Linked DNA regions of Anatilimnocola aggregata. The protein of the gene in region 2 interacts with the protein of the main gene of each other region in a pairwise test. Links are inferred from orthologs where the notes say so. Each region holds a gene or a part of one and is shown on either strand. Other genes may lie near its edges. The genes, in order: nth and aceE.

What was found.
Region 1: the proteins of aceE (region 2) and nth interact in binary tests that used the Escherichia coli proteins (3 or more experiments, as listed by UniProt). The link is inferred for Anatilimnocola aggregata from one-to-one orthologs.

The regions. Positions count from the first base shown.
Region 1 is NZ_CP036274.1:4,969,665-4,975,788, forward strand. Bases 1,661-4,443 are described here. They hold nth (endonuclease III), read right to left. Parts: upstream 3,500-4,443; coding sequence 2,822-3,499; downstream 1,661-2,821. Other genes in these bases: ETAA8_RS18510 (DUF6800 family protein), read left to right, coding at 1,661-1,701; ETAA8_RS34730 (hypothetical protein), read left to right, coding at 1,834-2,007; ETAA8_RS18515 (DedA family protein), read right to left, coding at 1,979-2,677; ETAA8_RS18525 (hypothetical protein), read left to right, coding at 3,643-4,437. Outside these bases: ETAA8_RS18505 (leucine-rich repeat domain-containing protein), read right to left, coding at 1-563; more of ETAA8_RS18510, read left to right, coding at 1,510-1,660; ETAA8_RS18530 (tetratricopeptide repeat protein), read left to right, coding at 4,476-6,124. UniProt on the Escherichia coli protein: DNA repair enzyme that has both DNA N-glycosylase activity and AP-lyase activity. The DNA N-glycosylase activity releases various damaged pyrimidines from DNA by cleaving the N-glycosidic bond, leaving an AP (apurinic/apyrimidinic) site.
Region 2 is NZ_CP036274.1:3,304,884-3,311,451, reverse strand. Bases 2,070-5,296 are described here. They hold aceE (pyruvate dehydrogenase (acetyl-transferring), homodimeric type), read left to right. Parts: upstream 2,070-2,375; coding sequence 2,376-5,096; downstream 5,097-5,296. Other genes in these bases: ETAA8_RS12555 (2-oxo acid dehydrogenase subunit E2), read left to right, coding at 5,271-5,296. Outside these bases: ETAA8_RS12570 (WD40 repeat domain-containing protein), read left to right, coding at 1-1,026; ETAA8_RS12565 (hypothetical protein), read right to left, coding at 1,042-1,854; more of ETAA8_RS12555, read left to right, coding at 5,297-6,568. UniProt on the Escherichia coli protein: Component of the pyruvate dehydrogenase (PDH) complex, that catalyzes the overall conversion of pyruvate to acetyl-CoA and CO(2).

The DNA.
Region 1 (6,124 bases), 1.7 Mb from region 2 along the record:
GCCTTGAGGCAGTCGTTGTCGAATGCCGTCTGGGGGGCGCGAATCTTCTTCAGCGTTTTGCTTTTGGCGAGGGTGACGTAAGCATCAGCGCGAAAATCGGTCTTCTTCAGGTCAAGTTCTTCCAGCTTAGGAATTTCGATCAAGATCGCAGCGTCTTCATTCTTGACGTCGCTCTGTTCCAGGCGAATGACTTTTAAGCTGGGGTGCCCTTTGAGGTGGGCCAGCCCTTCGCCGGTAATGCCCCGAACTTCGGCCGAGAGCACGGTCACGTGGGGCAACTTTGCCAGGTGTTTCAGATCGTCGTTGTTCCCTTGCGTAAGGGCGACTTCGCCGACATTGCCAGCCTTGTCCATTTTCAAGGTCGCACCGGCCGCTTTGAGGGCATCGATCGCAGCTGGGTCATCCTTGGCTGCTGCAGTTGCGCCGGGAGTTTCAATTTCCGGTGTTTGGGGGCCACCGTTGGCCGGTTGCTTGGGTTCGGGGGTCGGGCAGCCCGTTAGCAGGAAAGCCGAACCCACGCTCCACACGAGCATTGCCACCACCGCCAGATTTGCCCTACTCATCGCCCGCTTCATGATGACACCCAGATCCAAATCGTGATCGAAGCCTGCCCGCAAAATCGCCCGCAGCCCAACTAGACAGAGTACCCCGATCCACCCGCCGCGCGAAGTGCCGCCAACACAGTCGCGGGGAGTCCTCAGCCTAGCATTACCAGCGAAGTTCTGGCTCAAACAATTCCCTCCCGCCTTTGACCGAACTAGTCACGCGGACTGCATCTAATGTTTGCAGGGTGTTCATTTTCAATTCCGCAGTACGTGCATGCGATTTACGCAAATACTCGCGCATTAGTCCATCGCAAGTGCCAAGTTATCGATTGACATTCGAGGCCCGAGTGGGCACTTATCAACGGCGGCAAGTGCTTCGCAAAAAGTCTTTGACCGTGAACATGGATTGGAATTTGGTCGTGCAAACAGGAAATTGAATTTGGAAATTTCCGTTATGTCGGGAAAGGTTGGGTGGACCTATTTCGTTACCAGGCAAGCAATTCGGCGAGATGTGTTCTGATTGCGCAAGTTGTGGATTATGGAAATTTATGGCAGCCATCGTCATGCGGGGCGAGTCGCAGTTGGGCGGCGCTGAGCTGACTGCGTCTTTGCCGTTAACGGGCCCCTGACGGTCCACTGGACCGTTGCCGCAACGGCAGGGAGACGTCGGGTAGTTTTTCAACAAACAGGATGAAAACCACACCCTGCAATTACGACGCAAGTTGTTGCTCGCGAGTCACTTGCCGTCAGCCCCCAGACCAGACCCGTGTTGAAAAATGGCCCTTTCGGCCATTGTTGGGGTCGAGAGGTCGAATCGCGGCTGCAAATTGGCTCCCACTTAGGCCGCTTTGGGAGCCACGACGCGTTGACGAGATAGCAAACATCTGGTACAAGATTTGATTCGCCAAAAAGATTGATTCTGGCGCGGACAAGACAACAAGCGGCAATTAAAAAGGCAGCAAGCATGGGTGGCACGATCCATCGGATGAAGGAACTTCGGCAACGTCGGCATCGCAAGAAAAAGCTGGCCGTGCTCAAGCGTCGGGCGGCTAAGGCCAGCCCTTCGGAGAAGGCAGTTCTGGCTGCGAAGCTGCGCCGCATGACTCCGGGTGCCGAAGTGATCATTGCGACCATGGGCCTGGAAGAAAAGCGCTAAGCTGATTGGCAATGATTGCTGGGCAGAAACTGCCGCAGTGTGATTTGCCAGTTTGTCTGCCTCGCGCGGCAGTTAGTTGCCGCGCTCAAGGGACTACCCGTAGCCAAGGTTTCTCTCGCTAGGACTTTATCGATGGCCGCCCATCAGACGCCGACTCACGACGATCACTTTGACGAATCGGAAAGCAACCAGCACCTGGCCGACGATTCGGAAGCCTGGAATGGCGTGACAGGACTACTGCTGTTCATTGTCTCGATTGGCCTGTCGCTGGCCATGCTCACGCTTTATCTTTCGCGCAATCCGTAGTCGGCACGGCCGGGACTTCCATCTTCGCCACGCGGGGCGCGAAGTAGCGGTGGCGAATGAATTCGACGATCGCAGGCAATATCGAGACAAAGATAATTGCCAGGACGACCACCTCGAAATTCTTGCTGACCCATTCGATGCGGCCAAACCAGTAGCCCGCAAAGGTCATACTCAGGACCCAAAAGATTCCGCCTGCGACGTTGTAGATTAAGAAGCGGCGATAATCCATTTGCCCCACGCCGGCGACGAACGGGGCGAACGTTCGCACGATCGGAACAAAGCGGGCGATGACGATGGTCTTTGGTCCGTAGGTCGCAAAGAACTCTTGTGTCTTTTCTAAGTGCTTGGGATTGAGCCAGCGCGAGAGTTTGCCGCTGAGAACCTTCGGCCCCAAGTAGCGACCAATGTGGTAGTTCACCGTGTCGCCCAGAACCGCGGCGATGGAAAGCAACAGGCAGACGATGCCGACGTTCAGTCCTGAGTCTGGGTTGGCTGCAATGGCACCGGCGGCAAACAGCAAGGAGTCGCCCGGCAGGAACGGCATAATGACGAGGCCGGTTTCGACGAAGATGATGGCGAACAGAATACCATAAGTCCACACGCCATAGTCGGCTGTGATTTTGATCAGTTCATCATCAATATGTAAGAAGAAGTCGATGATCTGCTGCACGACTGCGATCCTATTCGGTTGACTGCCAACGGTCCAAAGTTGCGCGTCCCGCGCTGGCCCACCGCAGTATAGGTTTTTCTCATGATCGTCCCCAGGCGAATCAGCCCGCACAATCGGCACGGATGGCACAATTGCGGCAGAACATCATTCTTCCTTTTTCGCGCCGATCTGTTCGACGCCAACCTGCGGACAAAACTTGAGCATCAGGCAGTCGTTGCACAACGGTTTGCGAGCCTTGCAGATGCGGCGGCCGTGGTGGATTAACCGATGCGAGAAATCGATCCAATCTTTCTTTGGCACGATTGGCATCAGATCTTTTTCGATCTTCACGGCGTCTTGGTTGGTAGTCAGGCCCAAGCGATTGGTCAGTCGCGTGACGTGGGTATCGACGACGATGCCCGACGGAATGCCGAATGACGTGCCCAGGACAACGTTGGCGGTCTTGCGCCCGACGCCGGGGAGTTGCACCAGTTCTTCGAGCGTACGCGGAACTTCGCCGCCGTGTTTCTCGGCCAACTGCTGACAACAGCCCTTGATGTTCTTCGCCTTCATCCGAAAGAAGCCGGCGCTTTGAATAGCTTTCTCCAGCTTGGCGATGGGCAAATCGACGATCGCCTGCGGCGTGGAACACTGAGCGAACAGTCCCTTGGTCACAATGTTCACGCGCTCGTCGGTACATTGAGCCGAGAGGATCGTCGCGATGAGGAGTTGGAATGGGCTATCGTGAACGAGTGCGCATTCGGCGTTGGGATATCCCTGCGCAAGGGCCTTCACCACTTTGGCGGCCTGGCGTTTGGTTTGGGCGACGGGGGGCGGAGTCATAAATGGCCAGCAGTTTTCGACGAAGCAGATTCAGCGCAGGTAAGGCAAACTTTAGTTGACCATCATAGCGAAATCGCTCATAACGAACGCGTGCCACGATAACGGCCGGACGTTGGGGCTGACGTCCGCAGGAGGCTAAGGCGATGAAATCTTTCCGATGGCAATTTCTACCAGCGATCAAGTCGCTGACAACTGCGTTTCTGGTCTGCGCCGGCATGCTTAGTACGCGTAGTGCGGCGGCGCAGCAGGTGAACGTCGGCGGGCCATTCAACACTGTTGGCCACGGCTTTTATGAGAGCATCGGCACGCGTTGGGGCGCACGTGGCCCGGGTTGGTTCTTCAACTTTGGCGGTGCACCGCCACCGGCCTTCGGTGGTTTCGATCCCAATGCGGGAGCTAACGTTGGCGGCGGCTTTCGAGCCGGGAACACGAGTGGGTTCTTCAACCTGAATGTCGGCCAAGGTGCCAATTCGACGATGGTTTCCCAGACGCCGAGCGTCACGATTCCCAATGGCGGCAACGGCTACTTTATTGACGGCACGTTTCGCCCCTTCGTTACTTCAATCATTCCCGTCGTCGGCGATCAATCCGATCCCAGCCCGCTCCGCGAACGCCTGCGAAGGTTACAAGAGCAACAAGAGGCCAGCCTTACTTCACCGGCGAATGCACCTGCTCAAGCCGAAGTTGGTGGTGGCGGAGTGGCCCGGCGAAGCACGGCCGAGCGCGGCGACCTGAGTGTGGCGGAAATTAAGTCCGCTGCGAATGCGCAGGGCAGTTCGCAGGATGAAGAGTTGGCCGCGATTCTTGAAAAAGCCAGGGGTGCAGAAGAAGCAGGCAAGGCAGGAGTCGCCCGCATCTACTATCAGATGGCCGCACGCCGCGCAACCGGAGAGCAGCAACAAAAGATCCTGGCGCACTTGCAAACTTTGCCTCGGTAGTACCTCCCCCTCGTTTATTCTTGCCACGAGTTCCCTTCATGAACAAGTCGCTGCTGCTACTGGCGATGCTTCTGGTCGCGCCGGTGGCCAGCCCGTTGATGCCAATAATTGCCCGAGCTCAGCAACCCAACGACGCGTTCCCGTCGGTGGCAGCAGCCATTCGAGCGCTCGGTGCCGATGAGTTTCAGACTCGCGAATTGGCCAGCCGCTATCTGTGGTACGCGGGTGCCGCCGCGCAGAAAGATCTCGAGCTCGCAATTAAGCACGACGATCCCGAAGTTCGCCTGCGCGCCTCGTTGGTCCTTCGCAAAGTCCGTCTGGGAATTACGCCCGATACTCCGGCAGAAACCCAGCAACTAATCAACCGTTTTTACGACGGTGACCGCAATGGCCGGCAGCAAGTCATTAGCGAGTTACGACAAAAGGGTTCTTACACAACCCTTTTTGCGCTGCTGCAAGGCGAGACCGACGCAGCCAGTCGGCAACTTTTTTTCAGCACGATGCAAGCCGATATGCAGCGCCTCGCGCCACAGATGGTGGCCAGTAGCGATTGGTCGCTGCTCGAGCAATGGCTCGACCTGGGCAAGGCCACCGAAGCCGGACAGGTCCATTTCATCACCTATGCGTTATTGCGCGGCAAGTTGAACGAGGAAATTAAGCGAGTCGAAGACGAATTGGAAAAGAGAAGAGATGATTCGGCACTCGTGAATCGACTGGCACTCATGTATCGCGCCGGGGGGAATGATAAGAAGGCGCTCGAAGTGATCCAGCGCGGGCCCAGCGATGCAAAATTGGTCGTGGCCATGTATCGCGAGCAAATGCAATGGGACCAAGCGCGGGCGAGTATCTCGCCACTCCCGAACAAAGTTCCGCGTGACACAATGGCCGACAGCGCCTTGCAAGCAGCCTTGGCCCGTTTGAGCGGCAAGGCCACAGACTCCCTCGAGGCAACACAAGCCTTTTCAAAGCTTGTCAAGACCGAAGACGTTTGGTTCGGTGCCAAGACACTGCTCTTGAATGAACGACCGCAACTAGCGCTCGACTTGCTGAAAGATGGTCTGCAGCCGATGGCTTTCGATTTGTTGTCACAGCTTCAGCAGCATCAAGAGGCCTTGGACCTGGCTGGAATCAAGGATGACACCAGTTTCAATCAAGCTTGGCTGAACGGGCTCACCGGGCAGCAGCCTGTCCGCACCAGCCGCTCGGTTGATCGCTTCACTTATGCAGTCAGCATCGCGGCGCAATTGCGAATGCTCGGTAAAAAGCAGCAGTACGATGATCTACGTGCCCTACTAGAGTCGACCGCCACCCTCGACGATCAGCGGGGGCAGTACTGGCATCAACTGGCGAGATTAGAACGACAACCAGGACGGCAGCAGGAACTGCTGCATTTGTACGGTCGCGGCGTAGCTCAGAATCCCCAGAGTGTTTGGTCGCAGCTATTCGGCAAGAAGTTTGCCCGCGCTCAAACGTGGTGGGAAGCTTTGGATGCAGATGTGAGATGGCAGGATCCACAGGAGCGATTGAATGCAGTGGCAGTCTCCATGCAGCCGGCGACCTTTGCGCGTCATGTTGAAGTCGATTGGCCAGCAGTTGAGAAGCACGTCAGTGCCAAGGCGGATAATCTGGGCACTGCGGCAGCAGTTCGTGTACGGCTGCATGCTGCCCTTGCCGAGGCCTGGGCCGC
Region 2 (6,568 bases):
AAACGCCACGTATTGACTTGGGACGGCAACGAGGCAGCGCTGTGGCGATTGCCCGCCGGCGAAATGGTTTATCGCCGCGTTTGCGAGGGCTCGCCGCTCGTAAGCCCATCGCGCAAATATTGGCTCGATCCCAGCCAACGCGTCATGTACGACAGCTTGAGTGGCCAGGCACTCGTGCAACTCGAAAGTCCATTCGCCAACAGCGGCATGCTTGGCGAGATCCGCTTCAGTACGGCGGGAGATCAGTTAATTTGCTGGGCCAAGCATCAAGCGGGGGATGCCATCATTCGTTGGGGATTAGATGGCAAGATCCGGGACCGGTTGCCCCTCAGCATGCCTCAAGCGCGCTCGTTTTGTTGGCCGCTCGGTCAGCGCGGCCTGCTCTTTGAGCAACCTGTCAACGGCCAGAACGGGTTCTTGCTCTACGATCTCGAATTGCAGCAGATCGCCGGCATCTATAGCGCTGGGCCAACCAGTGACTTTCACGTTTCTCAGCCGGATGGCACATTTTGGCGCAGCGAGCGAATCGTGAAGCTGAGCCAGGAACAACCGAATGTGGCAACTGGCGGAGTTTACTTACAGGGATTCACGGATCGGGACTTCAACTTTCCGGCTCAAGGCTTGAAGTCCATGTTCATTGCCCAGCGCGGGTCGAAAATGTCCGCCCAAGTCTTGGGCGAAGTCGGCCAACCCAACGAAGTTGGCCAGGCGCTGGTGGAGAAGCTGACGGCCTCCGGTTTTACCTATGACCCTAACGCCGAGTTGCTGTTGACGTTTGAGTTACGGCGGATTGTACCCGCGGAAGAGCGGTTGAAAGTGCTGCGCATTCTGACGCCCATTCTGACGATCAACGATCGCGCCGGCACCGTCTATTGGCGAAATATGGAACGTATGGAACGGCCGCTCGATTTTCAATTCGATGCTGTCGAATACGTGAAGAAGCCAGCATTGCCGGGGCTCATTTACAACATGCCGCTAAAAAACGAACTCGACAAAACGACATTGCCACCCATCAAACCCAAATAGGCTCGCTGACCGTTGTTACGGCCGGATGTGCTCGATGAAGCGGCGGTCGAGATCGGGCAGGCGACGACGTAGCCGGCTGCTGAGGGGTTCGGTGTCGCGGCCTTGTTGCTGGTCGGTCAGATAAGCGACCAGTTCTTCGTGCGCGGCACGCGGTCCATGCAGCATGAAGTGAACCCAACCGAAAGAGTCTCGATACTCGGCCCGACCCAGATCGTCGAACTCGGTGATCGCTTCGAGTGCTTCCAATCGAGGCGCATGTCCCGCTCGCAGCTGCTGGCGAATATCGGCGAGGTGCGGATTGTTCGAAGGGCGGTCATCGCGCCGGACTTCGAAATACTCCGCCAGCCCTTCATCGAGCCACAAAGGAAGATCGCGCACGACCGCGTGTAGTACGGCATGCGTCGATTCGTGCCGCACATCGATTTCGAATTCGTCTCCCTTATATGCGAAGACCATTCCGGGCCCCTTCGACTTAATGAACATCGCCCGTCGCGCGGGAACGCGAGGAAAATGCTGCTTCATGTAAGCCTGGTAGGTCTCGCGATCGTGTAGCAGAAACAGATGGACCGGCTCGCGCGCCGGCGGCAAGCCCAGGATCTCCGAGATCTCTCGCGACAGTTCGCCCAATTGCGCAAGGAGAAGTTCGTCACGGCCAAAAGGAAAATCTGCATGGCAATGAAAGTTGCCGACGGTCTTCTCGGCGGGCCACGTCACGGTGCGAGTTACTTGCGCTGGGGCCAGCGCTGGAACGGCCAACAGCATCGCTAGCGCAACCATCTCGGCGGCCTTTGACCGGCGAGCTTTAGCGACATGGCAAGTTCGTGGCATTCAGGGTTCCAGCCGGAGCGCGACAGATTGCGGCGACAAACGTCAGCAAAGGGGGCGGAGTCTACCGATGCCCAGGAGTTGTGGTCAAGGGAGTTTTCCCCGCCCCAATCAGGTGCAACGATGGCCAGCAATTCCCCTCGTTGGTGGCCCAGCAACTCGTTATCTAGCCGAACCTTGCGAAAAATTCAGGTGTCATTTCAGGTGGCGGAACTCAACAGACCTTTACCCCGACGCGATTTCGGCAAACAATGGTACGTGGATTGGTAGTTTTTGCGGATTGCAACGATTCGTTGGCTGGATAAACGGGGCTGACCTGCCGACATTAATGGTTCGGCAAGCCGACGACGCCTCGTCGCTGCCAGCCAGAAACTGCGTCGAGCAGGGGACCTTGGGCAAGTAGGGCGGCTCAAATCCTTTGCCAGGAATGAGTTATGGCACGATGCTGAATTGAGCTAGGAACATTTACAGGTCGGATTCGCCCCTTGAGCGAGTCCAGCAAACAGAACGAAGAGGGACGCTCCATGTCGGACGTACAAGACATTCCTGTCGACGAGGCCGCCGCTAGCACCTTTAACCCAGTTCAGGATGTCGATCCGGCCGAAACGCGAGAGTGGCTCGATTCGTTGAACTACGTCCTGCAAAGCAAAGGACCGGAACGAATCAAGTATCTGCTCAACGCTCTCGAAGAGCGGGCTCGCGAGCAGGGTGTCGAATTGCCGGTCGACATGAACACCCCCTACATCAACACCATTCCGCCGAAGGCTCAGCCACGCTATCCCGGCAATCGCGAACTCGAACGCCGCATTAAGAGCATCATTCGCTGGAATGCGATGGCGATGGTCGTGCGAGCCAACAAGAACTTTGATGGCGTCGGCGGTCATATCTCGACGTTCGCCTCGAGCGCCACCTTATACGAAGTGGCTTTCAATCACTTCTTCCGCGGCCGCGGCAGCGATGGTTACAGCGGCGACCAGATTTATTTCCAAGGGCACGCTTCGCCCGGTATGTATTCGCGGGCCTTCCTGGAAGGTCGCTTGAGTGAAGAGAATCTCGACCACTTCCGCCGTGAGTTGCGCGAGACTCCTGGCCTGTCGTCGTATCCACATCCTTGGTTGATGCCCGAGTTCTGGGAATTCCCCACGGTCTCGATGGGTCTCGGCCCGATCATGGCCATCTATCAGGCCCGTTTCAATTACTATCTGCAAGACCGCGGCATTCGCCCGATGAACGGCCGCAAGGTCTGGGCATTCCTTGGCGACGGCGAATGCGACGAGCCCGAATCGCTGGGTGCCATCACGCTGGCGGGCCGCGAAAAGCTCGAGAACCTGATCTTCGTCATCAATTGCAACTTGCAACGGCTCGATGGTCCGGTGCGCGGCAACGGCAAGATCATTCAGGAACTCGAAGCGCTCTTCCGCGGTGCGGGCTGGAACGTGATTAAGGTCGTCTGGGGCGACGATTGGGACGCGCTGTTGGAAAAAGACGAAACCGGCCTGCTCGCCAAGCGCATGGCCGAAGTGGTCGACGGTCAGTATCAAAAGTACGTCGTCATGCCCGGCTCGTACATTCGCGAGCACTTCTTCGGCAAGTATCCCGAACTGCTCAAGCTGGTTGAAAACTACTCGGACGAAAAGCTGGCCAAGCTGCGGCGCGGCGGTCACGATCCCGAGAAGGTCTACGCGGCTTACAAGGCAGCCACTGAATCGAACGGCAAGCCTACGGTCATTCTAGCCAAGACGATTAAGGGCTACGGGCTGGGCGAGGCGGGCGAAGGGCGCAATGTCGCTCACAACAACAAGAAACTCAACGAAGCCGAACTGCTCGAATTCCGCACGCGATTTGGCATTCCCATTTCGGATGCCGAAGTCACCAAGACACCGTTCTATAAGCCGCCGCACGACTCGGCCGAAATGAAGTACCTGCGCGAACGCCGCGAAGCCCTCGGTGGTTCCATGCCCAGCCGGCCGAAGGTCGCGCCCCTGATTGAAACGCCTCGCCTGTCCGATCCGGGCTTCAAGGAATTCCTCGTCGGCACTGGCGATAAGGAAGCTTCAACAACGATGGCGTTCGTCGCGCTGCTCCGCAAACTTTGCCGCGATAAGCAAATCGGCAAGTACGTGGTGCCGATCGTGCCCGATGAATCGCGCACCTTCGGCATGGAAGGTATGTTCAACGAAATCGGCATCTACTCGCACGTCGGACAGTTGTACGAGCCCGTCGATTCGGGCATTCTCGCCAAGTACAAAGAGGCGACGGACGGCCAGATTCTCGAGGAAGGAATCACCGAAGCCGGTTCGATCTCCAGCTTCTGCGCGGCCGGAACGGCGTACGCTTCGCACGGCGTGAACATGATTCCGTTCTATATCTATTACTCGATGTTCGGCTTCCAGCGCGTCGGCGACTCGATCTGGGCCGCGCAGGACATGCGAGCCAAGGGATTCCTCCTCGGTGGTACTGCTGGACGAACGACGCTCAACGGCGAAGGACTGCAGCATCAAGACGGCCATAGTTTGCTGAATGCAATCGCGTTCCCGAATGTGCGCGCTTTCGATCCAGCCTACAACTATGAAATCGCCACCATCATCCTCGACGGCATGCGACGGTTGTATCAGGATGGCGAGACCGCCATCTACTATTTGATGGTCGGCAACGAGAACTATGTTCACGCGCCCATGCCCGAAGGTTGCGAAGACGGCATCATTCGCGGCATGTACAAGTTCCGCACGAAGGAAGCTGGCGGCAAGTTGAAGGTGAACTTGTTCGGCAGCGGAGCGATCTTCCGCCACGTGCTCGCCGCACAGGATTTGCTCGCCGAGAAGTACGGCATTAGCAGCAATGTTTGGAGTGTAACCAGCTACACGCAGTTGCGGCGCGATGCCCACATGTGCGAACGCTGGAACATGCTCCACCCGGGCGAACCACGGCGGACTTCTTACGTCGAAGAACTGCTTAAGGAAGAAAAGGGAAGTCTGTTCGTCGCAGCGTCGGACTACGTTCGCGCCTTGCAAGAACAGATCGCCCAATGGGTGCCAGGCGACTACTATGCTCTCGGCACCGACGGCATGGGGCGCAGCGAAACCCGCGAAGCCCTGCGTCGTCACTTCGAGGTCGATGCCCAGTGCATCACCCTCGCCACGCTTTACAAGTTGGGGCTTCGCGGCGATCTCGATAAGAGCGTCGCCGCCCAAGCCGTGATAGACCTGGGGATCAATCCCGAAAAGATCGATCCATACTTTGCCTAGAGAGAGAAGTTGAAAAAGCGAGGAAGGGATGACGAGGGAGAAGGCCCTCATTCTCCCTCTCCTTAGTACTCCGGGGAGAGGGTTGGGGTGAGGGGTGATGCGTGATTAACGCCGCCCACGAATTCGCCCCGTTTGGCATCAACTTAACGCATACTTAGAAGCGAATTCAGACCAATGGCCATTGAAATCAAACTGCCGAACCTGGGCGAAGGTGTGGAATCGGGCGATGTTGTCGAAGTGCTGGTGAATGTTGGCGACACTATTGCCAAGGATCAGGGAATTCTCGAAATCGAAACCGGCAAAGCGACCATGCAGGTTCCCAGCGATGCCGCGGGCAAGGTCGTCAAGGTGCATGTCACCAAGGGACAAACCGTTAAGAACGGCGCCGTCCTCCTTACACTCGAAGGTGCTGCGGCTGGTGCGGCCCCCACTGCTGCCAAACCGGCCGCCCCTGCTGCCGCTCCGCCCAAGGCTGCGCCGGCTCCAGCACAGCCAGCGGCTCCTGCCGCTGCTAAGCCCGCACCTGCTCCCGTAAAACCAGCCCCAGCACCAGTGAGGCCAGCTGCAGCTGCCCCGGCGGAGGTTGCGGCACCTATTGCCACGCTCGCGCCGACGGAAGAAGCGCCGACGGAAACCGGCGATGTTGCTGCCGGCCCTGCTGTTCGCCGCTTTGCTCGCGAAGTGGGCGTAGATTTGTCGCGCGTCACAGGCACGGGCGAAGGCGGACGCATTTCGCGTGAGGACGTCCTCGCTGTTGTTCGTTCGCAAAGCCAAGGGGCGATCATCGGCGGCAAAGCCAGCCCCGATACTACGGCTCGCGATGCCTACGGCCCGATCCATACCGAAAAGATGACCAAGATCCGCAAGGTCATCGCCGCGCAGATGCACCTGTCGTGGACCACTTGCCCACGCGTTACCAACTTCGACGATGCCGATATTACTGAACTCGAAAAAATTCGCGTCAGTAGCAAAGAAGATTACGCCCGTAAAGGAATCAAACTCACGGCGCTACCATTTGTGATGAAGGCCGTGGCGATGAGTCTCAAGTCGCATCCAGCCGTGAATGCTTCGCTCGACATGGAAAACGAGCAGATTATTTACAAGAATTACGTGAACATCGGTATCGCGGTCGACACCGAGCGCGGCCTCGTGGTGCCCAGCTTGCGTGGCCCCGACCAGATGTCGATTCCGGATATCGCCCGAGCCCTCGGCACCATCAGCGACAACATGCGGGACGGCAAGATTAACCCGGCCGAGTTGAAGGGAAGCACCTTCACCATCAGCAACCTTGGGGCGATCGGCGGCACCTACAGCACGCCCATCATCAATGTGCCCGAAGTGGCGATCCTGCTCTTGGGGCGCTCGCGCAAGATGCCGGTCGTCGTCAACGACGAAGTGAAGATTCGCCTGATGATGCCGCTGAGCCTCTCGTACGATCACCGCCTGGTCGATGGCGCGACTGCGGCTCGCTT